DNA from 3 places in the Agrilutibacter solisilvae genome. Region 2 is predicted to be linked to each of the others. Evidence: riboswitches for the same ligand, from Rfam matches in the RefSeq annotation. Region 2 holds a riboswitch; each other region holds the start of a gene.

Region 1 (6,797 bases), 110 kb from region 2:
CGTCCTTGAAGGTCATCCAGCCGTTGCCCGTTTCGCCCAGCACTTTCATCATCCGCGCGTACAGCTCGCGCGCCTTCACCGTGCGCATGGCCAGGCCCTGCTGCTCGGCCTGCACGTAGGCGCGCTCGAAGGCTTCGCCCCACAGGTCGGGCAGCGCGGGCACCGCGTAGGGATCGAACAGCGACCAGTCGCCGTCGGCTTCCACGCGCTGCATGAACAGGTCGGGGACCCAGTTGGCCAGGTTGAGGTTGTGCGTGCGCCGCGCCTCGTCGCCGGTGTTGTCGCGCAGCTCGAGGAACTCCTCGATGTCGGCGTGCCAGGTTTCCAGGTAGATGCAGGCCGCGCCCTTGCGCTTGCCGCCCTGGTTGACCGCCGCCACCGAGGCGTCGAGCGTCTTCAGCCACGGCACGATGCCGTTGCTGCGCCCGTTGGTGGAACGGATCAGCGAGCCGCGAGAACGGATGCGCGAATACGCCTCGCCGATGCCGCCGCTGAACTTGGACAGCTGGGCGACATCGCCGTAGCGGGCGTAGATGTCGGTCAGGCTGTCCTGGGGCGAGTCCAGCAGGAAGCACGAGGACAGCTGCTCGTGGCGCGTGCCCGAGTTGAACAGCGTCGGCGAGCTGGGGATGTAATCCAGGCTGGACATCAGCCGGTACAGCTCCAGCGCCTCGGCGGGGGACTGCGTGAGCGACACCGCGATGCGCATGAAGAACTGCTGCGGCGTCTCGATCACGCTGCGCCGCTGCGGGTGCTTGAGCAGGTAGCGGTCGTAGAGCGTGCGCAGGCCGAAGTACTCGAAGCGCTGGGTGCGGGCGGTGTCGATGGCGTCGTTGAACTTGCGCGCGTGGGTCTCGACGGTCTCGCGTACGCGGTCGTTGATCAGGCCCAGTTCGTGGCCGAGCACGATCGACTGCGAGAACGAGTGCACGCCCAGGCCGGCAACCTCCTTGTCGATGTAACCGGCGAGCAGGCGCGCGGCCAGGCGTGCGTACTGCGGTTCCTCGGCGGTGAAGGCGGCGGCGGTGCGGATGGACAGTTCGTCCAGTTCGCGCGTGGTGGCGCCGTCGAAGATGCCGGCGATGGTCTTGAGCGCCACGCGCATCGGATCGATGTCGTTGAGCCCGTCGCAGCAGCGCGTCACCGCGCGGACGATCTTGCCCACGTCGACCGGCTCGCGGCGGCCGTCGCGCTTGGTGACGGCCATCGTGGCCGCGGCGTGCGGCGGGGTGAGCGCGAAGCTGGCCTGGGTGGTGGCGGGATCGCCGTGGGGGTTCTGGCTGCCGTGGGCGGCACGGTTGGCAGCGGTGCCGTCGGGGCTGGCGCAGGCTTCGACGGTGGCGGGGTCGGCCAGGACGGCGTCGACGGTGGCGGATGTGTTCATGGCTTTCCTCTCCAAGGACTGGGAGAAGAAGCGAAAGCGGTCGCACGGCCTGCGATCGGGGGACCGTCGAGGCGTGCACACCGGCCCTCGCCCCCTCGGGCGAGCCGGCATCCACACGAAACACGACGGACGACGCAGATGGGGAGACCGCTGGCGTCCTGCCGGGCGATCGGGGCCGGGCCCCTCCCCTCCGGGCACGGCCCGGGCGGTCGACCGTCGCTCCCCGCGGAGACGCCTCGCCAATCGGACGCATCGCTGCGACCGGTCGTGGCAGGTTTTCGGGCTTCCGGTCGGGACGGCGGGGCGAGCCCGTCGTCGTTGCCTACTGCGCGTCGCTTCCCAGCCCGAAGGGGGCCAGTGCCGTTGACGCGGGTCGTTACCAGTTACCGCTGCGGGGCAGCTCCGGAATCGGCACCCCGCCTCGGGTGGCCTCACCGGATTCCCTTTAAGCCTTCCCGTGGCCGGGTCGGCACCATCGACGACCACAAGATAGTGGGGGCGTGGTGATTGGTCAACACAATATGCGGGTCCTTCCCCTCCTCCGCTTCTCGGGGGAGGGTTGGGGTGGGGGCCGACGGTCGCGTCGCTTCTGAAGCAGGAGCCGCTTGCCTCTGCCCCCTCCCCCGCTTCGCGGGGGAGAGTTGGGGTGGGGGCCGACGGTCGCGTCGCTTCTAGAAGCAGGAGCCGCTTGCTTCTGCCCCCTTCCCCGCTTCGCGGGGGAGGGTTGGGGTGGGGGCCGACGGTCGCGTCGCTTCTAGAAGCAGGAGCGACTTTCGCTTTGGGGTGATTGCGCGGCGATCTTCGCCCCCATCCCAACCTTCCCCCGCACAGCGGGGGAAGGGGCTGATCGTCGCGATCGGTTGATCCTGCCCCCTTCTCCGCTGCGCGAGGGAGGGTTTGGGTGGGGGCCGGCGGTCGCGTCGCTTCTGGAGCAGGAGCGGTCGCTTCTGCCCCCTCCCCCGCTGCGCGGGGGAGGGTTGGGGTGGGGGCGACGGTCGCGTCGCTTCTGGAGCGGGAGCGACTTTCGCTTTGGGGTGATGGCGCGGCGACCTTCGCCCCCATCCCAGCCTTCCCCCGCACAGCGGGGGAAGGGGCTGATCGTCGCGGTTGGGTGCTCCTGCCCCCTCCCCAGCTCCGCGGGGGAGGGTTGGGGTGGGGGCCGACGGTCGCGTCGCTTCTGGAGCAGGAGCGACTTTCGCATTTGGGGTGATGGCGCGGCGACCTTCGCCCCCATCCCAGCCTTCCCCCGCGGAGCGGGGGAAGGGGCAGATCCGGAGCGGGGGAAGGGGCAGACCCGGGGCGGGGGAAGGGGCCTCGCGGTCGGCATGCTTATGGGGCCACATGGCCGGCGCCCAGCAGTTGCGCGATCACCTGGCAGACGCCTTCGATGTTCTGGAGCACATCGTGATTCCACACCCGGAGCACCCGGTATCCGTGACGGCGGAGGTAGGCGTCGCGGGTCGGGTCGGTCGTGCTGACGGCGTGCTGGCTGCCGTCGACTTCAATGACCAGGCCGCGTTCCAGGCAGGCGAAGTCGGCGATGTAGGGGCCAATGGGGTGCTGGCGCCGGAACCGGCAGCCCTGTACCTGGCGGTGGCGCAGCACGCGCCAGAGGCGGCGCTCGGCGTCGGTCATAAGGCGCCGGAGGGCGCGGGCGTTCTGGGTCGTGCGGGACAGGCGCATCCGTGCGCTCGCAAGGTGGGCGGATCAGCGTGGTCTGCGGCGCTGCGACGGTCAGTCGGCGGACTTCCCGCGCAGGCGTACGCCGACTTCCATGCCGGGCGGGGATGGACGACGCGGGCAGGCGCGCTGCCGGGCGCTCTTTTCCGGGAGGTTTCAGACCGGGCTGGCGGCGTCTCGTTTCTGCTCGCGGACGACTCTTTTCCGGACGCGGGCGTCTCTTTTTTGCCCGCGAGTTACTCTTTTTTGGACGCGCGCGAGTCTTTTTCAGACGCTCGCGACTCTTTTTTGGACGCGCGCGACTCTTTTTCAGACGCCCGCGAGTCTTTTTTGGACGCTCGCGTCTCTTTTCCGGACGCGAGCGAGTCTTTTCGGGACGCGAGCGTCTCGTTTTTGGACGCGGGCGACTCTTTTTTGGACGCGCGCGAGTCTTTTTCGGTAACTCGCGAGTCTTTTTTGGACGGTTTCGGGGCTGGGTCTGCGGCGATCGTCGCCCCCACCTCAATCCTCCCCCGCAAGCGGGGAGGAAGCTGATCCGCGCGACCGTCCGCCCCCCCGAGCAGGCGCGCCCCCAAAGAAAAAGGCCACCCGGAGGCGGCCTTCCCCATTCCCGCTGGCGGCGTGCTTACTTCGCCAGGCGCGCGGCGATCGCGGCACCCAGGTCGCCGGGGGACTTCACCGTGGTGACGCCCGCCTTTTCCATGGCCTCGAACTTGCCCTCGGCCGTGCCCTTGCCGCCGGACGCGATCGCGCCGGCGTGGCCCATGCGCTTGCCCTTCGGGGCGCTGGCGCCGGCGATGAAGCCGACGACGGGCTTGGTCACGTACTGCGAGATGAACTCCGCGGCTTCCTCTTCGGCGCTGCCGCCGATCTCGCCGACCATGATGATGCCTTCGGTCTGCGGGTCGTCCTGGAACCACTTCAGCGCGTCGATGAAGTTGGTGCCGTTGATGGGATCGCCGCCGATGCCGATGCAGGTCGACTGGCCCAGGCCCACGTCGGTGGTCTGCTTGACCGCTTCATAGGTCAGCGTGCCGGAGCGGGAGACGATGCCGATCTTGCCGGGCATGTGGATGTGGCCGGGCATGATGCCGATCTTGCACTCGCCGGGCGTGATCACGCCGGGGCAGTTCGGACCGACCAGCACGACGTCGTCGTAGCCATTGAGCGTGTTCTTGACGCGCAGCATGTCCAGCACCGGGATGCCCTCGGTGATGCACACGATGACCTTGATGCCGGCGTCGGCCGCTTCCAGGATCGCGTCAGCCGCGAACGGCGGCGGCACGTAGATGACCGAGGCGTCGGCGCCGGTCTCGTTGACCGCTTCGGCGACGGTGTTGAACACGGGCAGGCCCAGGTGCTGGGTGCCGCCCTTGCCGGGCGTGACGCCACCGACGACCTGGGTGCCGTACTCGAGCATCTGCTGTGCGTGGAAGGTGCCCTGCGAGCCGGTGAAGCCCTGGACGATGACCTTGGTGTTCTTGTTGATCAGGACGGACATGTGCTGTTCCTTACTTGCCGGACGCGGCCGCGACGGCCTTCTTGGCGCCGTCGTTGATGTCGTCGGCGGCGATGATCGCCAGGCCGGAGTTCTTCAGCATTTCCTTGCCGGCTTCCACGTTGGTGCCTTCCAGGCGCACGATCACCGGCACCTTGACGTCCACTTCCTTGACCGCGGCGATGATGCCCTCGGCGATCATGTCGCAGCGGACGATGCCGCCGAAGATGTTGACGAAGATGGCCTTCACGTCCGGGTCGCGCAGGATCAGCTTGAAGGCTTCGGTGACGCGCTCCTTGGTGGCGCCGCCGCCGACGTCGAGGAAGTTCGCCGGCTCGCCGCCGTTGAGCTTGATCACGTCCATGGTCGCCATCGCCAGGCCGGCGCCGTTGACCATGCAGCCGATGTTGCCGTCCATCGTGACGTAGTTGAGGTCGTGCTGGCTGGCCAGCACCTCGGTCTCGTCTTCCTGGCGGATGTCGCGCATCGCGGCCAGTTCGGGATGGCGGAAGGTGGCGTTGTCGTCGGAGTTGATCTTGCCGTCGAGCACGGCCAGGTTGCCGTCGGTGAGGATGGCCAGCGGATTGAGTTCCACCAGGGCCAGGTCCTTCTCGTTGAACAGCTTGGCCAGGCCCAGCATGATCTTGGTCAGCTGGCCCACCTGCTTGGCGTTCAGGCCCAGGGCGAAGCCCATGTCGCGGCACTGGTAGGGCTGCAGGCCCTGCACGTAGTTCACGTGCAGCGTCTTGATCGCGTCGGGGTTTTCCTCGGCGGTCTTCTCGATCTCCACGCCGCCTTCGGCCGAGGCGATGAAGGTGATCGCCTTGCTCGAGCGGTCCACCAGCACCGACAGGTAGAGCTCCTGGGCGATGTCGGTGGCCTGGGTCACCAGCACGCTGTCCACCGGCAGGGCGACGCCCGCCGACTGGTAGGTTTCCATCTTCGTGCCGAGCATGCCCTTGGCGTAGGCGCGCACGTCGTCGAAGGTCTTGGCCAGCTTGACGCCACCGGCCTTGCCGCGGCCGCCCGCGTGGATCTGGGCCTTGACCACCCAGAAGTCGCCGCCGATGGCCTTGGCTGCGTCGACGGCTTCTTCCGGCGTGCGCGCGACGCGCCCGGCCGGGACCGCAATGCCGTAATCGGCAAAGAGCTGCTTTGCCTGGTATTCGTGGAAATTCATGCGTCACCGAGGGGAAGGTAGAGAATCCCGCACGGAGCACGGCCTGACGGCCGCTGCGCGGGGGGCGGCATTGTCGCCGATCGGGGCGGCAGGGGCAAAAAGCCCCGACGGCGCCCTCGGCGAGGGGCTGCGGAGCGGGCCCGGCCGCGCGCAGCGCGCCTGGCGGCCAGGTCGGGGCGGCATTCCGGACAGAATCCCCGCCCCTATACTCGCCGCATCGCACCGCAGGACGCTTGCGCTTGCCCCTCGCCGCCGCCGCCAGTTCCGAAGCCGACAGCGCCCTGCGCCGCGAGCTGCACTTCATCGCCCTGTACCGGCTGCTCGAAGCGGCGCTGCTGACATTCCTGCTGTTCGGTCCGGTCCAGGACTACGTGCCGCCGCCGCGCTTCGAGCTGCTGGGCCGCGCGGTCGCCATCGCCTACCTGTTCATCGCGTGCGTGCTGTTCGCCCTGCGCCGCCGCGGCGACCTGCGCACCCAGGCGCTGGTCGGCGTGGCCTGCGACCTGTTCTTCGGCGCGCTGGCCGTGCATGCCCTGCCGGGCTCGGGGACGGGCATCGCGCTGATGCTGATGTTCAACGTCGGCGCCGCCTCGCTGCTGCTGCCGATGCGGATAGGCCTGTCGGTGGCCGCCATCGCCGCGCTGGTGCTGGTGGGCGAGTACGCCTGGAGTTCGCTGATCGATCCGCAGACGCCGGCGGGCGTCGGCGAGCCGCTGATGCTGGCCGTGGGTTACCTCGCCATCGCCACCCTTACCAACATCCTGGGTCGGCACATGCGCGAGAGCTTCGCGCAGGCCGAGCGCAGCGGCGCGGACGCCGCGTCGCTGTCGGAGGTGAACGAGCTGATCATCCGCCGGCTGCGCACCGGCGTGCTGCTGCTCGACGGCCGCAACCACCTGCGCCTGGCCAATGAAGCGGCGATGCTGCTGCTGAGCGACTTCGGCCAGCATCCCGGGGAGGGGCGCGACCTCAGCCTGGCCTCGCCGCCGCTGTTCAGGCGATTGACGGCGTGGCGCGAGACCGGCGCCAGCGACGACACGCCGCTGCAGCTGGCG
Region 2 (6,797 bases):
GGCCTCTTCGACCTTCGCCTCGTCGCGCAGCAGCGGCGCGAAGCTGGTGCGCAGCGACGGACCGATCCAGGCGCGCAGTTCGTCCGCGCCGGGGACCTGCAGCCCCATCTGCGTGAGCGCGTGCGCCACGCAGCGGGTGATGCCGACCTCCGAGTCGATCAGCGTGCCGTCCATGTCGAAGAAGATCGTGGGCATGGGTTCCCTGTTTTTTTTCGAGCGGGTGGAGCGAGGAAGGCGATACGGGCGCTTCATTGTCCTCGGCCGCGGGCGCGGCCCGGACATGCCGGTTACTTCACCTCAGTCCCGGGCCGGATGCTTCACTTCAGTCCCGGGCCTCCAGCGCCGACACCGCCGGCAGTGCCTTGCCTTCCAGGAATTCCAGGAACGCGCCGCCGCCGGTGGAGATGTAGGACACGTCCTGCTCGATGCCGTACTTGTCCACGGCCGCCAGGGTGTCGCCGCCGCCGGCGATGGAGAACGCCTTCGACGCGGCGATCGCCTGCGCCAGCGCCCTGGTGCCTTCGCCGAAGGCATCGAACTCGAACACGCCGACCGGGCCGTTCCAGACCACCGTGCCGGCGTCCTTGATCATCTGCGCATAGCGCGCGGCGGTCTGCGGGCCGATGTCGAGGATCATGTCGTCGGCGGTGACCGCGTCGACGGCCTTGACGGTGGCCGGCGCATCGGCGGCGAAGGCCGGGGCGACCACCACGTCGGTGGGCACGGGGATCTCTGCGCCGCGGGCGCGGGCGTCGGCCATGATCTTCTTGGCGGTGTCGAGGAGGTCCATTTCCACCAGCGACTTGCCCACGTTGTGGCCCATCGCGGCGATGAAGGTGTTGGCGATGCCACCACCGACGATCAACTGGTCGACCTTGCCCACCAGCGACGCGAGCAGTTCCAGCTTCGTGCTCACCTTGGACCCGGCGACGATCGCCAGCAACGGCCGCGCCGGGTTGTCCAGGGCCTTGGCCAGCGCATCGAGTTCGGCCATCAGCAGCGGACCACCGGCGGCTACCGCGGCGTGGCGGATCACGCCATGCGTGGAGGCCTGGGCGCGATGCGCGGTGCCGAAGGCGTCCATGACGAACACGTCGCACAGGGCGGCGTATTTCCTGGACAGCGTCTCGTCGTCCTTGCCCTCGCCCGGGTTCATGCGGCAGTTCTCCAGCAGCACGAGCTGGCCGGGCTTCACTTCGAAGCCGCCATCCACCCAGTCGCGCACCAGCGGCACCTCGAAGCCGAGCAGCTCACCCAGGCGCTGCGCCACCGGGGCCAGCGAGTCCTCCTGCGTCCACACGCCTTCCTTCGGGCGGCCCAGGTGCGACATCACCATGACCGCCGCGCCCTGCTCCAGCGCGCGCCGCAGGGTCGGCAGCGACGCGGTCAGGCGCTGGTCGGAGGTGACCTTGCCCGCCGCGACCGGCACGTTGAGGTCCTGGCGGATCAGCACGCGCTTGCCGGCGAGGTCGAGGTCGGTCATGCGGACGATGGACATGGAACTCCTGGGGCCGTGGGGGCGGGCGAAAAAAGGGGGCACATTGTCGGTGGGGCGGGCGGGGGATTCAAACGCGACGGCACGGGGAGCGGGATTCCGCCAGGGCCCCACGGCGGTCCGCTCTGCCGGCAGGGATCTCCTTCCAGCGCGTTCCGCCGAAGTCCCCTGCCCGCTTTTCATCATTTGACTTGCCCCGGGGCCGCCCTTACGGTCCCCCGGTCGAGGTGATCATCTCCTCATTGCGATAGAGAGATGTGACAAGCGACCGCCGGGCAGCCGGTGGTTCGCCAGAGGGAATCCGGTGCGGCGCCCCGTGCGTCCATTCCGGAGCTGCCCCGCAGCGGTGTTGGAAACGACCGCCGTCTCAAGCACTGGGCGCAAGCCCGGGAAGCGACGGCCAGTAGGAGGTCCGGGCGTGTCCGCCGGGCCGTGTCCTCAGCCCGAAGACCTGCCCCGACCGGAAGCTCGCTTCCGTCCGACTCCCGGCACGCCGGTGCGCGATCGATTGAACGATCGATCGCGTCCGCAGGCGGCCGGTTCGCCCGCGGGGGCGAAGGTCGAACACCGTCGCCGTCATCGGTTCCTGCCCCACCGGGCGGGCGAGGTGTGCCTTCGTTGCCCTGCGTCTTGCCCATGCAACGCAGGAGATCACCATGCAGCAGTCGCAATCGCACTCGCACTTCCCGTCGACGGACGCCGCGCGCCCGCTCGTCACCCACCTCGGCTTTCCGCGCATCGGCGCACGCCGCGAGCTCAAGCAGGCGTTGGAGGCGTTCTGGAGCGGCGAAACCAGCGCCGGAGCCCTGCAGGACACCGCTTCGGCGCTGCGCCAGCGTCACTGGCAGCTGGCGCGCGAGGCCGGCGCCGACGTCGTGCCGTGCAACGACTTCACCCTGTACGACCACGTGCTCGACACGGCGGTGCTGTTCGATGCCATCCCGCCCTCGCACCGGGCGCTGTGCGAGGCCGATCCGCTGGCCGGGTATTTCGCCCTCGCGCGCGGCCTCCAGCGCGACGGCCACGACCTGCGCGCGCTGGAAATGACCAAGTGGTTCGACACCAACTACCACTACCTGGTCCCCGAGTTCGCAGCCGACCAGACCTTTACCCTGCGCGCCGGCAAGCCGCTGGCCGAACTGGCGCATGCGCGCGCGCTGGGACTGGAAGCCCGGCCCGTGCTGCTGGGCCCGGTGTCCTTCCTCAAGCTGGGCAAGCGCAGCGACGGCGGATGCCCGCTTGAACTGCTCGACGCGCTGCTGCCCGCCTACGCGCAGCTGCTCGAACAGCTCCGGCGCGCGGGCGCGCCATGGGTGCAGATCGACGAGCCCTGCCTGGTGCTCGACCTCACGCCGCAGGAACAGGCCGCCTATCGCCGCGCGTTCGCGGCGCTGGCGCAGGCGGACGCGCCGCAGCTGCTGCTGGCGACGTATTTCGGCGCGCTGGGCGACAACACCGCGCTGGTCGCATCGCTGCCGGTGCAGGGCCTGCACGTCGACCTGGTGCGCGCGCCGGGACAGCTGGAGACCGTGCTCGCGGCGGTACCCGAGCGAGTTGCGCTCAGCCTGGGCGTCGTCGATGGCCGCAACATCTGGCGCGCGGATCTGGACGCGGCCGTGGAGCTGGTCAAGCGCGCGGGAGCGCGGGCCCGATGGATCGCGCCCTCATGCTCGCTGCTGCACGTTCCGGTGGACCTGCAGCTGGAACGCAAGCTGCCCGACCGCCTGCGCGGCTGGATGGCGTATGCACGGCAGAAGCTGGAGGAACTGCGCGTACTGGCCGACGCGCTGGGCGGCGACGAAGCGGCCCGTGAGGCGCTGGACATCGCCGGCCGCGCGCGCGTGGCGCGGCTGCTGTCGCCGATGCTGCGCAATCCGCGGGTGCGCGAACGCGTGGAAGCGGTGACGCCCGACCAGTCGCGCCGGCTTTCCCCGTATCCGCAGCGCGCGCCACTGCAGGCGCAGCGGCTGCAGCTGCCGACGTTTCCCACCACCACGATCGGTTCCTTCCCGCAGACCGGGGCCGTGCGCCAGGCGCGCGCCGACCACCGCGCCGGACGCATCGACGATGGTGCCTACCGCGCGTTCCTGGAAGCCGAGACGGATCGCTGCCTGCTCGAACAGGAAGCCCTGGGCCTGGACGTGCTGGTGCACGGCGAGTTCGAGCGCAACGACATGGTGGAGTATTTCGGCGAGCAGCTGGAGGGCTTCGCCTTCACCGGCCATGGCTGGGTGCAGAGCTACGGCTCGCGCTGCGTGAAGCCGCCGGTGCTGTTCGGCGACGTCTGGCGCCCGGCGGACATGACGGTGGCGTGGGCGCGCTACGCGCAGTCGCGCACGCGCAAGCCGGTGAAGGGGATGCTCACCGGCCCGGTGACGATCCTGCAGTGGTCGTTCGTGCGCGACGACCAGTCCCGCGCGCAGACCTGCCGGCAGATCGCGCTGGCGCTGCGCGAGGAGGTGCTGGCGCTGGAAGCGGCTGGGGTGGGCATCATCCAGATCGACGAGCCGGCGCTGCGCGAAGGCCTGCCGCTGCGGCGCGGCGACTGGGCGGCGTACCTGGACTGGGCCGGTGAATGCTTCCGCCTGGCGGCCAATGGCGTGGGCGACGCGACGCAGATCCACACCCACATGTGCTACGCGCAGTTCAACGACATCATCGAGTCGGTGGCGCAGCTGGACGCCGACGTGATCTCGATCGAGACCTCGCGCTCGCGGATGGAACTGCTCGACGCTTTCGCGCGTTACCGCTACCCCAACGGGATTGGCCCGGGCGTGTACGACATCCATTCCCCGCGCGTGCCCTGCGCGCAGGAGATGCGCGAGCTGCTGGACAAGGCGCTGGACGTCGTGCCGTCCATGCAGCTGTGGGTCAATCCGGATTGCGGGTTGAAGACCCGCGGGTGGCCCGAAGTGCGCGATGCGCTGCGGGCAATGGTGCAGGCGGCGCAGGGATTGCGCGAGGCCGTGGCCTAGCCCGCATGCGTGGGGTGCAGGCGTGCCGCACGCGGCGCGCCTGCATGCCCGCCCGGATCAGATCAATTCAGATGTGATCAGATCAGATCAGATCAGATCAGATCACATCGGGATCAGGGAGAAGGATCGGGTTCTGGCATGGTTTCGGACCCGGGCGGGGCGGGCGCGGCGCCCACCTGCCCCGGCGGACGCGCGACGCGCAGCAGCGTCACCGCGAAGCCCGCGATCACCAGCGCGCCCAGTCCGAGCACGCTCCACAGCAGCCAGGTCTTCCAGTCCCGCTGAGGGGTCACCGCCGCGTCGCCCGCGAGCGGCACGGAGGCTCCCAGGTAAGCCGGGGCCGGCTGCCAGTCCTTGCCAAGACGCTTGCGCAGGTCCGCCACCAGTCGCGCGATCGGCGAGTCCGCGCGCGCGGCGCGCGTGCTGCCCGCGGCCAGCGCGAACGGCGGCGCCCCCTGGGCCAGGAAGACGACCACTTCCGGGCGGTAGCCCAGGCGCAGCGTCGGTGTTTCCAGCACCGGCGCGCTCGCGCGCAGGCGCCAATGGCGATCGCGCACGCGGGCGTCGAGCACGCGGGCGGGAGACTGACCGCCCGTGCCTACCTGGCCCGTGCCTACCTGGTACGCCATCCACGGACCGGCGCGCAGCTGCCAGGCCGCGTCGGCGTCGTCGCGGCTCTCCAGCCGCCATTCGACGGCGTGGTTGCCGGGCATCGCCACGTCCACCCACTGCACGGGAAAGCGGCCGGGCAACTCGAAGGAAAACTCGCGGCCCTCGCCGACGCCGCGCAGCTCCAGCCAGCTGGGCGCCGGCTGCGCGCGCGCGGCGGCGAGTTCGGCCTGCACACCGGTGATCGTGAGCGGCTGCGCGGCGCTGTCCGGCGTCAGGCGCAGGTAGCGCGCCTTCTGGTAGTGCGGCAGCAGTCCGTACAGTTCGATGCGCCGGTGCAGCAGCCGCCGGTCCTCGCGTTGCAGGTCGACCAGACGGCCACGCGTGGCCAATGGCTGCCAGTGTTCGAGGTCGTCGCTGGCTTCCACGCTGTAGCCCAGGTCGAGCGCGTCGACCGGTTGCCAGTGCAGTTCCAGGGCGACGATCGCCTCGCGCACGCGGCTGACATCGATCAGCACCGCGCTGCGCGGCAACGCCGCCACCGCGGTGTCGGTGATGCGTGCTTCCACGCGCCGCAGTCGGCCGTCGGTGTCGGCCTGGCTCACCAGTTCCCAGCCCTGCCCGGCCGCGCCACCGGGCGTGGCGGGCAGCGCGAACCACGGCAGATCGATGCGGGCCGGCGGCCTGGCCAGCGGTTCTTCCGGGATGAAGACATCAGCGGCGACGGCCTGGCCGTCGTGGTTGACCACCACCACGTCGCGCAGCGCGCGGTCGCGCGCCTGCCGGTACACGGCCTCGTCCAGGGTGATCCGGTACGCGCCGGCGTCGTCACGGCCCAGCGTGAGCGGCCACTGGCGTGCGTAGTCGTCGCGCACCGCGGCCGACACCGCCAGCGGGACCAGCGTCAACAGAATCCAGAAGCGCTTCATGCGTCCTTCCCCAGGGTTCGAGCGCGTGCTCATGCGGTTTCCTGCAGCGGATGCGCGGGCGGCGCCGGTGGCGTGCGTCCGTCGTCGGTGCCGGTGTCGGCGTCCGCACGCGGCGGCGCGGGCGCGAAGTAGCCCACGGCGGTGCACAGCAGGCCGTAGGCGATGAACGACGCGATGCCGAGCAGGTTGCCCAGGTGCGTGCGGTCCACCAGCACCAGTTTGGCCAGCACCACGCCCATCAGCAGCGCCCCGGCGAGCCACAGGCCACGCTGGCGTCGGCGCGAGCCGATGATCCAGCCCAGCACGCCCAGCACGCTCCACACGATGGTCAGGCTGGTCTGCACCAGGCTCTGGCCCGCCATGCCGCCGTTCCACGCCACGCCGCCCCAGTGGTGGGTGGCGCGCAGCGTGATCACCGTGACCAGCGCGAACGCGGCGGCGGCGATCAGCGGAATGCGCAGGCGTGCCAGGTCCTCGGGTGCGCCGGGCGACGCCAGCCAGCGCAGCAGCAGCGCCAGCACGGCCACCTGGGCCAGGTCCAGCGGATTGAGCAGCGGCAACCACGGCAGTGGTTCGCTCTGGCCCGGGGCGAACATCGCCGCCGCCGCGCCCAGCAGCAGGGCGAGCAGGATCGAGCCCTGCAGCGGCGCCCGCCATTGCGCGAAACGCGCGCCCATCGGCGCGCCCGCGAGCGTGGGTCGCCACTGCAGCAGCGCCGCGACGGCCAGCCATGGCAGGCCGAATGCCGCGATGCGCCAGCCATCGCCGAGCCGGGCCGCCTGCGTCAGG
Region 3 (6,797 bases), 140 kb from region 2:
CGATCGCCGGCAGCACCAGCGGCGCGAACAGCGCATCGAGGGTTTCCAGGCGGCGTCCGCTCACCAGTCCCAGGGCGCCGCCCAGCGCGGCGTGAAGGCGGGCCAGGTCGTCCACCAGGCCGTCGGGCACGCGCACCCCGTCCGGATGAGGTGCGAATTCCAGCAGGGTGCCATCCACATCCAGCAGCAGGGCCCAGTCGCGGGCGGGGGATGGCGGAGGCGGCAGGCGGTCGGGGTCTGCGCTCATCCACGCATCTTGAACAGACGCATGTAAGCATCGGGTGGACGCTTGAATCGGGCGGCCCCGGGCCGCATCTGGTGAGCATCGCGGCCGCAGCGCCGTTTCCCCGTACTTCGCCAGGTATTTCCCGGGAATCCCGCCCATGCGAATGGACAAGCTCACCTCACGCTTCCAGCAGGCCCTCAGCGACGCCCAGTCGCTGGCCGTGGGTCGCGACCACAGCCTCATCGAACCCGCGCACCTGCTCACCGCGCTGCTCGACCAGAGCGGCGGCAGCACGCGGCCCCTGCTGTCCCAGTCCGGCGTGAACGTGCCGCTGTTGCGCGAGCGCCTGTCCGAGGCGTTGGACAAGCTGCCCAAGGTCACCGGGCAGGCCGGCAACGTGAGTGTGGGCAACGACCTGGCCCGGCTGCTCAATGTCACCGACAAGCTCGCCCAGCAGCGCGGCGACAGTTTCATCGCCACCGAGCTGTTCGTGCTGGCCGCGCTTGACGACGGCGGCGAGGTGGGCCGCGCGCTGAAGGCCGCCGGTGGCAACAAGGCGAGGATCGAGGCGGCGATCGAGAAGATCCGGGGAGGCGAGGCCGTGCAGTCGGAAAATGCCGAAGACCAGCGCCAGGCGCTGGACAAGTACACCATCGACCTGACCGAGCGCGCCGAGAGTGGCAAGCTCGATCCGGTGATCGGCCGCGACGAGGAGATCCGCCGCACCATCCAGGTCCTGCAGCGCCGCACCAAGAACAACCCGGTCCTGATCGGCGAGCCGGGCGTGGGCAAGACCGCAATCGTCGAGGGGCTGGCCCAGCGCATCATCAATGGCGAGGTCCCCGAAGGCCTGCGGGGCAAGCGCGTGCTGTCGCTGGACATGGGCGCGCTGATCGCCGGCGCGAAGTTCCGCGGCGAGTTCGAGGAGCGCCTGAAGGCCGTGCTCAACGACCTGGCCAAGAACGAAGGCCAGGTGATCCTCTTCATCGACGAGCTGCACACGATGGTCGGCGCCGGCAAGGCCGAGGGCGCGATGGACGCCGGCAACATGCTCAAGCCCGCGCTCGCGCGCGGCGAGCTGCACTGCATCGGCGCGACCACGCTCGACGAATACCGCAAGTACGTGGAGAAGGACGCCGCGCTGGAGCGGCGCTTCCAGAAGGTGCTGGTGGGCGAGCCGTCGGTGGAGGACACCATCGCCATCCTGCGCGGACTCAAGGAAAAGTACGCGGTGCACCACGGCGTGGAGATCACCGACCCGGCCATCGTCGCCGCGGCCACGCTCTCCCATCGCTACATCGCCGACCGCCAGCTGCCGGACAAGGCCATCGATCTGATGGACGAGGCGGCCTCGCGCATCCGCATGGAAATCGATTCCAAGCCGGAGGAACTCGACCGCAAGGAACGCCGGCTGATCCAGCTCAAGATCCAGCGCGAGGCGCTGAAGAAGGAGAAGGACGAGGCCTCCAAGCAGCGCCTGGCGGATCTCGAGGTTGAGATCGCCACGCTCGAGCGCCAGTTCAACGACCTGGAGGAGATCTGGAAGGCCGAGAAGGCCACCCTGCAGGGCGCGACGAAGATCAAGGAGCAGATCGAGCAGGCCCGGCTGGAACTGGAGGCGGCCCAGCGCAAGCAGGACTTCGCCGCGATGAGCGAACTCCAGTACGGTCGCCTGCCGGAGCTGGAAAAGCAGCTGAAGGCGGCGCAGGAAGTGGAGACCCAGGGCTTCACCCTGCTGCAGGACAAGGTCACCGAAGAGGAGATCGCCGAAGTGGTCTCGCGCTGGACCGGCATCCCGGTCAGCAAGATGCTCGAAGGCGAACGCGAGAAGCTGCTGAAGATGGAAGACCAGCTGCATGCGCGCGTCGTGGGCCAGGCCGAGGCGATCAAGGTCGTCTCCGATGCCGTCCGCCGTTCGCGCGCGGGGCTGTCCGACCCGCATCGGCCATCGGGTTCGTTCCTGTTCCTGGGTCCCACCGGCGTGGGCAAGACGGAGCTGTCCAAGGCGCTGGCCGAGTTCCTGTTCGACTCCAGCGACGCGATGGTGCGCATCGACATGAGCGAGTTCATGGAGAAGCACGCGGTCAGCCGCCTGGTCGGCGCGCCCCCGGGCTACGTCGGCTACGAGGAGGGCGGTTACCTCACCGAGGCCGTGCGCCGCCGTCCGTACAGCGTGATCCTGCTCGATGAAGTCGAGAAGGCGCACCCGGACGTGTTCAACATCCTGCTGCAGGTGCTCGACGACGGCCGCCTCACCGATGGCGAGGGCCGCACGGTCGATTTCCGCAACACGGTGATCATCATGACCAGCAACCTGGGCTCGCAGATGATCCAGGACATGGCGGTCGACAGCGCCGGCGGCGACGGCTCACCGGAGGCCTACACGCAGATGAAGGCGGCAGTGATGGGCGTGGTCCAGTCGCACTTCCGGCCCGAGTTCATCAACCGGCTCGACGACATCGTCGTCTTCCATCCTCTGGACAAGGCGCAGATCCGCGAGATCGCGAAGATCCAGCTGCGCGGCCTGGACAAGCGCCTGGCCGAGCGCGGCCTGCGGCTGGTGCTGTCGGACCAGGCGCTGGCGCTGCTGGGCAACGTCGGCTTCGACCCGGTGTACGGTGCGCGGCCGCTCAAGCGGGCGGTGCAGCAGCAGCTGGAAAACCCTCTGGCCACGAAGATCCTGGCCGGCGAGTTCGCCGCCGGCGATACCGTGCAGGTGGATGCCGAAGGCGGGCACCTGGTGTTCCGCAAGGGCTGAGATGGCCGGCCACGTCCGTGGGCGTGGCCCTGCGGTTGCCGCGGCGATGCCTGTCGCTCCGTATCAGCCGATCGGCGGCGGCGGCGGGGGCGGCGGGGGCGGCGGGGGTGGCGGTGGGGTCACATCGCTGCCGGGTGGAATGACGGGCGTCGGCGTCGCCGGCGGTGGCGAGGACGGCGGGTTGTGGTTGTGGTCGATGATCTCGTGAACCGCGTAGGCGGTGACCAAGCCGATTATCACCTTCAGCCAGGTCGGCATGCCGCGGAAGTACTGCTTCTGCCACTCGATCGTCCGTTCCGCTTCGTATGAGTCGATCTTCTGCGCCTCGGCCGTGCCATCGGCACGGACGGTGTAGCGCCAGTAGGCGCCGACCGTGGTGGCGATCGGCACCTCCAGGTCCACGCTGCCTTCGATGACCGTCAGCACGTCGCCCGCGTCGCTCGCCTCGAGATTGATCAGGCTTTTGGTGACCAGCTGGATCTTGGGGGACTTCAGGCAGATGTTCTTGGCATGGACGAGCACCTTCCCCTTCAGCATTTCCATGGCGACGCAGCGTGCCGTGACGATCAGGTTGGGATCAGTGTCCTCGTCCAGCTGGATGTAGCCGTCGTAGCCGCCGATGGTGAGATCGAGGCGGACGCTCGTGTCCGCTCCGGTGGCCATCGTGTCGCCATCGAAGATCTTGTACTTGGTCCGCTTCTTGATGCGGGTGCCGTTGATGTAGGCGTTGTCCCCGTCGGCCGCGAGGGTTCCTATCTGTTGTCGCGGCGGCGACTGCGCGGAGACGGTGGCGCAGGCCAGGATATTGCACAGGCCCAGCACGACGATGGCGGCGAGGGTTTTCATGGGTCGGTTCCTTGTGACGATGCGGGCACCGGCTCGAACAGGTCACGCACCTGCACGATCTCGGCGCTGGAGATGCCGCCGGCCGGTATCCATGTGACCTTGTGCGCGACCGCGTCCCAGACGACGAATTCGCCATCGGTCTTGCTGATCAGGAATAGGCGCCCGGGCGTGGCCGCCACCGGCGGTTCGCGGACGAGGCGCAGTACCGGGTAGATCGTCGGGCGCTGCAGTACGCCGTAGTCCATGGGCAGCAGCAACAGGCACAGGGCGACGGACACGATGAACGGCGCGATCAGCCAGGCCCGCCATTTCCAGGGCATGACGATCCACCAGGTCACGCAGGCGAGCAGCACGACGGTCAGTGCCAGGTACAACTGCGCGTCGAACGCGGCGCCCAGGTTGTCGGCTTCCCCCCGCAGCAGCGCCTGGCGCAGACAGGCGGAATCGGTCGCGTCGAACGTGGCGCAGACGGGGGCGGCCCCGTCGTAGAGCAGGTTGGCGACTCCCAGCGGCGCGTACAGCAGATCGAGGACGAAGCCCGTCTTGGCGATGAGATAGACAAAGGCGGCGCCGTAGAGGAGGTAGCGGCCGCGTTCCCACGTATGTTCGACCGCGCTGCGTTGCCGCCAGCCCCGGTAGCGTTCCCGCCATGCGTCCCGCCGTCGCCGGCCGCAAAGCGCCAGGCAGCCCGGCACCAGCAGGAGCAGGCCGAGCACAGCCAGCAGCACGGCGACGATCTCGGCCATCTCCTGGGCCATGGTCAACAGGAACTTGGCGCCTTCCTGCAGGAAGTGGTCGCTGTCGTAGGTGACGAAGCCATACAGGCCCAGCATCGACATGTGGGCCCGGGTCACCAGGTAGCCGCAGGCATAGAGCATGGCGGTGATGCCCGCCAGCGAGCCGCCCACCCAGAGCAGGAACCCCTTCAGGCCGGTGGCGATGCCGATCGCTTCGGGCAGCGCGGCGGTAATCGGGGGCGCCGGCGCCGGGTCCGGCGCGCGCGATCGAGGGTGGTGGGCGGGTGGCCGGGCCTGCATCGTTCGTCATCGGCCGGCGGGGCCGTTGAGCCCGCTGCCGCGCGACGGCCTGGCATGCACCCGGAGCGGGGGCTTCTGCATCGAGGCCATGGCGTTGTCCCTACGCGCGGTTCCTGCCCACTCCAACGCGCAAGTCGGGGGGGAACGGTCAGGCGGGGCGGGGGGTGGGTGAGGTGCCCGGCCTCGGCCCGCTCCAGCCGGCGCCGCATTGTTGTCGCTGCGCGCTGCGGCGCGCTCGAAATCCTCGGCGCTGCAACTAATTCGTGGCGCCTGCTAGACTTCGCGCCGCCTGAGGTGACCGTCGCGTGCTGCGACGGTTGAAACGGGAATCCGGTGCGCCCCCTGTCTGGTCGACAGGGCGGCTATTCCGGAGCTGCCCCCGCAACGGTAGGTGTTGGGCCCAGGATGGCCCGGGAATGGCGAATGCCACTGTGCGCGATGCACGGGAAGGCGCCGCTCCTGGACGCGCTTCAGCGTCCGCGCACGAGCCCGGAGACCGGCCCCAAGGCCTTTCCCGACATGCGGTGGGCTATGTCGCGGGGCCATGCATCCGCGTGCCGTCTCGCCACTCCCTCCCCGCCTGTCCCTTTCCCGGTATACCCGCGCGGGCAGGCGCGGCCTAGGAGTATTGCCATGCGTTCCGTTTTCCTTTCCACGCCGCGGCGCTCGCTGCTGGCGCTTGCGCTCGCGTCCCTCATCGTCCCGACCGTGCGGGCGCAGCCGGCCGGCAACCCGGCCAGCGACCCGGCCACCGACCTCGACGACGTCGTGGTCACCGCCACGCGCACCGCGCAGACCATCGACGCGACGCTCGCCGCGGTGACGGTGATCACCCGTGAGGACATCGACCGCCGCGCACCCGCGTCGCTGCCGGACCTGCTGCGGGGCGTCCCGGGCCTCACCATCGGCGCCAATGGCGGGCCGGGCAAGGTGGCGTCCAGCTTCCTGCGCGGCACCGATTCCGACCACGTGGTGGTGCTCATCGACGGCGTGCGCGCCGGATCGGCCACCAGTGGCGGGATGGCCTTCCAGGACCTGCCGGTCGAGCAGATCGAGCGCGTGGAGATCGTGCGCGGCCCCGTGTCGAGCCTGTACGGCGCCGACGCCGTCGGCGGCGTGATCCAGATATTCACCCGTCGCCCGCACGGCCCCTTCCAGGCGACCGTCAACATCGGTGCCGGCAATTTCGACACCCAGCGCTACGGCGCAGGCGTGTCCGGCCGCAGCGACGCCTCCGGCGGGCACGGTGGCTGGTACTCGGTGCACGCCGCGCACGAAACCACCGGCGGCATCGATTCCTACCGCGACAATCCCGCCTCGCCCTGGGACGATTTCGCCCTCGATCCCGATCGCGACGGTTACCGCAACAGCTCCCTGTCGCTCGGTGGCGGCTACCGGTTCACCCCGGCCTGGGACGTCGAGGCGCGTGCGCTGCGGGCTGAAGGCCACAACGATTACGACAGCAGCTGGTCCAATGAGTCGGACGTGGTGCAGGAGATCCTCGGCAGCCGCGTGCGCTACACGCCCAGCGAGCAGGTCACGGTGACCCTCAATGCCGGCCGCAGCGAGGACACCAGCCACAACTACTACGACGGTGTGTTCATCGACCGCTTCGACACCCGCCGCGACAGTGGTTCGCTGCAGGGCGACTTCGGCGTCGGCCAGGCCCTGCTGAGCGTCGGCTTCGACTGGCGCGAGGACCAGGTCGGCGGCACCACGACCTACGACGTCGAGCAGCGCATCAACCGCGGCCTGTTCGGGCAGTGGCAGCAGCGCTTCGGCGCGCATGCCCTGCAGGCCAGCCTGCGCCGCGACGACGACACCCAGTTCGGTGGCGAGACGACCGGCAGCGTGCTGTGGGGGTGGGACTTCACCGATGCGCTGCGCCTGACGGCGAGTTACGGCACCGCCTACAAGGCGCCGACCTTCA

Evidence for each region. A riboswitch is a leader RNA that binds a small molecule or an ion and turns the genes downstream of it on or off. The one in region 2 is predicted to bind cobalamin.
Region 1: another riboswitch for cobalamin. It lies ahead of I8J32_RS00860 (ribonucleoside-diphosphate reductase subunit alpha); the one in region 2 lies ahead of metE (5-methyltetrahydropteroyltriglutamate--homocysteine S-methyltransferase).
Region 3: another riboswitch for cobalamin. It lies ahead of btuB (TonB-dependent vitamin B12 receptor); the one in region 2 lies ahead of metE (5-methyltetrahydropteroyltriglutamate--homocysteine S-methyltransferase).

What each region holds. Positions count from the first base shown of each region.
Region 1 is NZ_CP071518.1:186,064-192,860, forward strand. It holds gene I8J32_RS00860 (ribonucleoside-diphosphate reductase subunit alpha) at 1-1,384, opposite strand, end outside; cobalamin riboswitch at 1,637-1,876, opposite strand; gene I8J32_RS00865 (endonuclease domain-containing protein) at 2,714-3,067, opposite strand; gene sucD (succinate--CoA ligase subunit alpha) at 3,690-4,565, opposite strand; gene sucC (ADP-forming succinate--CoA ligase subunit beta) at 4,576-5,742, opposite strand; gene I8J32_RS00880 (sensor histidine kinase) at 5,982-6,797, shown strand, end outside.
Region 2 is NZ_CP071518.1:300,568-307,364, forward strand. It holds gene I8J32_RS01370 (HAD hydrolase-like protein) at 1-195, opposite strand, end outside; gene I8J32_RS01375 (phosphoglycerate kinase) at 323-1,498, opposite strand; cobalamin riboswitch at 1,790-1,948, shown strand; gene metE (5-methyltetrahydropteroyltriglutamate--homocysteine S-methyltransferase) at 2,152-4,470, shown strand; gene I8J32_RS01385 (DUF3999 domain-containing protein) at 4,584-6,041, opposite strand; gene I8J32_RS01390 (DUF2339 domain-containing protein) at 6,038-6,797, opposite strand, start outside.
Region 3 is NZ_CP071518.1:165,259-172,055, reverse strand. It holds gene otsB (trehalose-phosphatase) at 1-247, opposite strand, end outside; gene clpB (ATP-dependent chaperone ClpB) at 384-2,984, shown strand; gene I8J32_RS00785 (hypothetical protein) at 3,048-3,830, opposite strand; gene I8J32_RS00780 (hypothetical protein) at 3,827-4,867, opposite strand; cobalamin riboswitch at 5,143-5,386, shown strand; gene btuB (TonB-dependent vitamin B12 receptor) at 5,501-6,797, shown strand, end outside.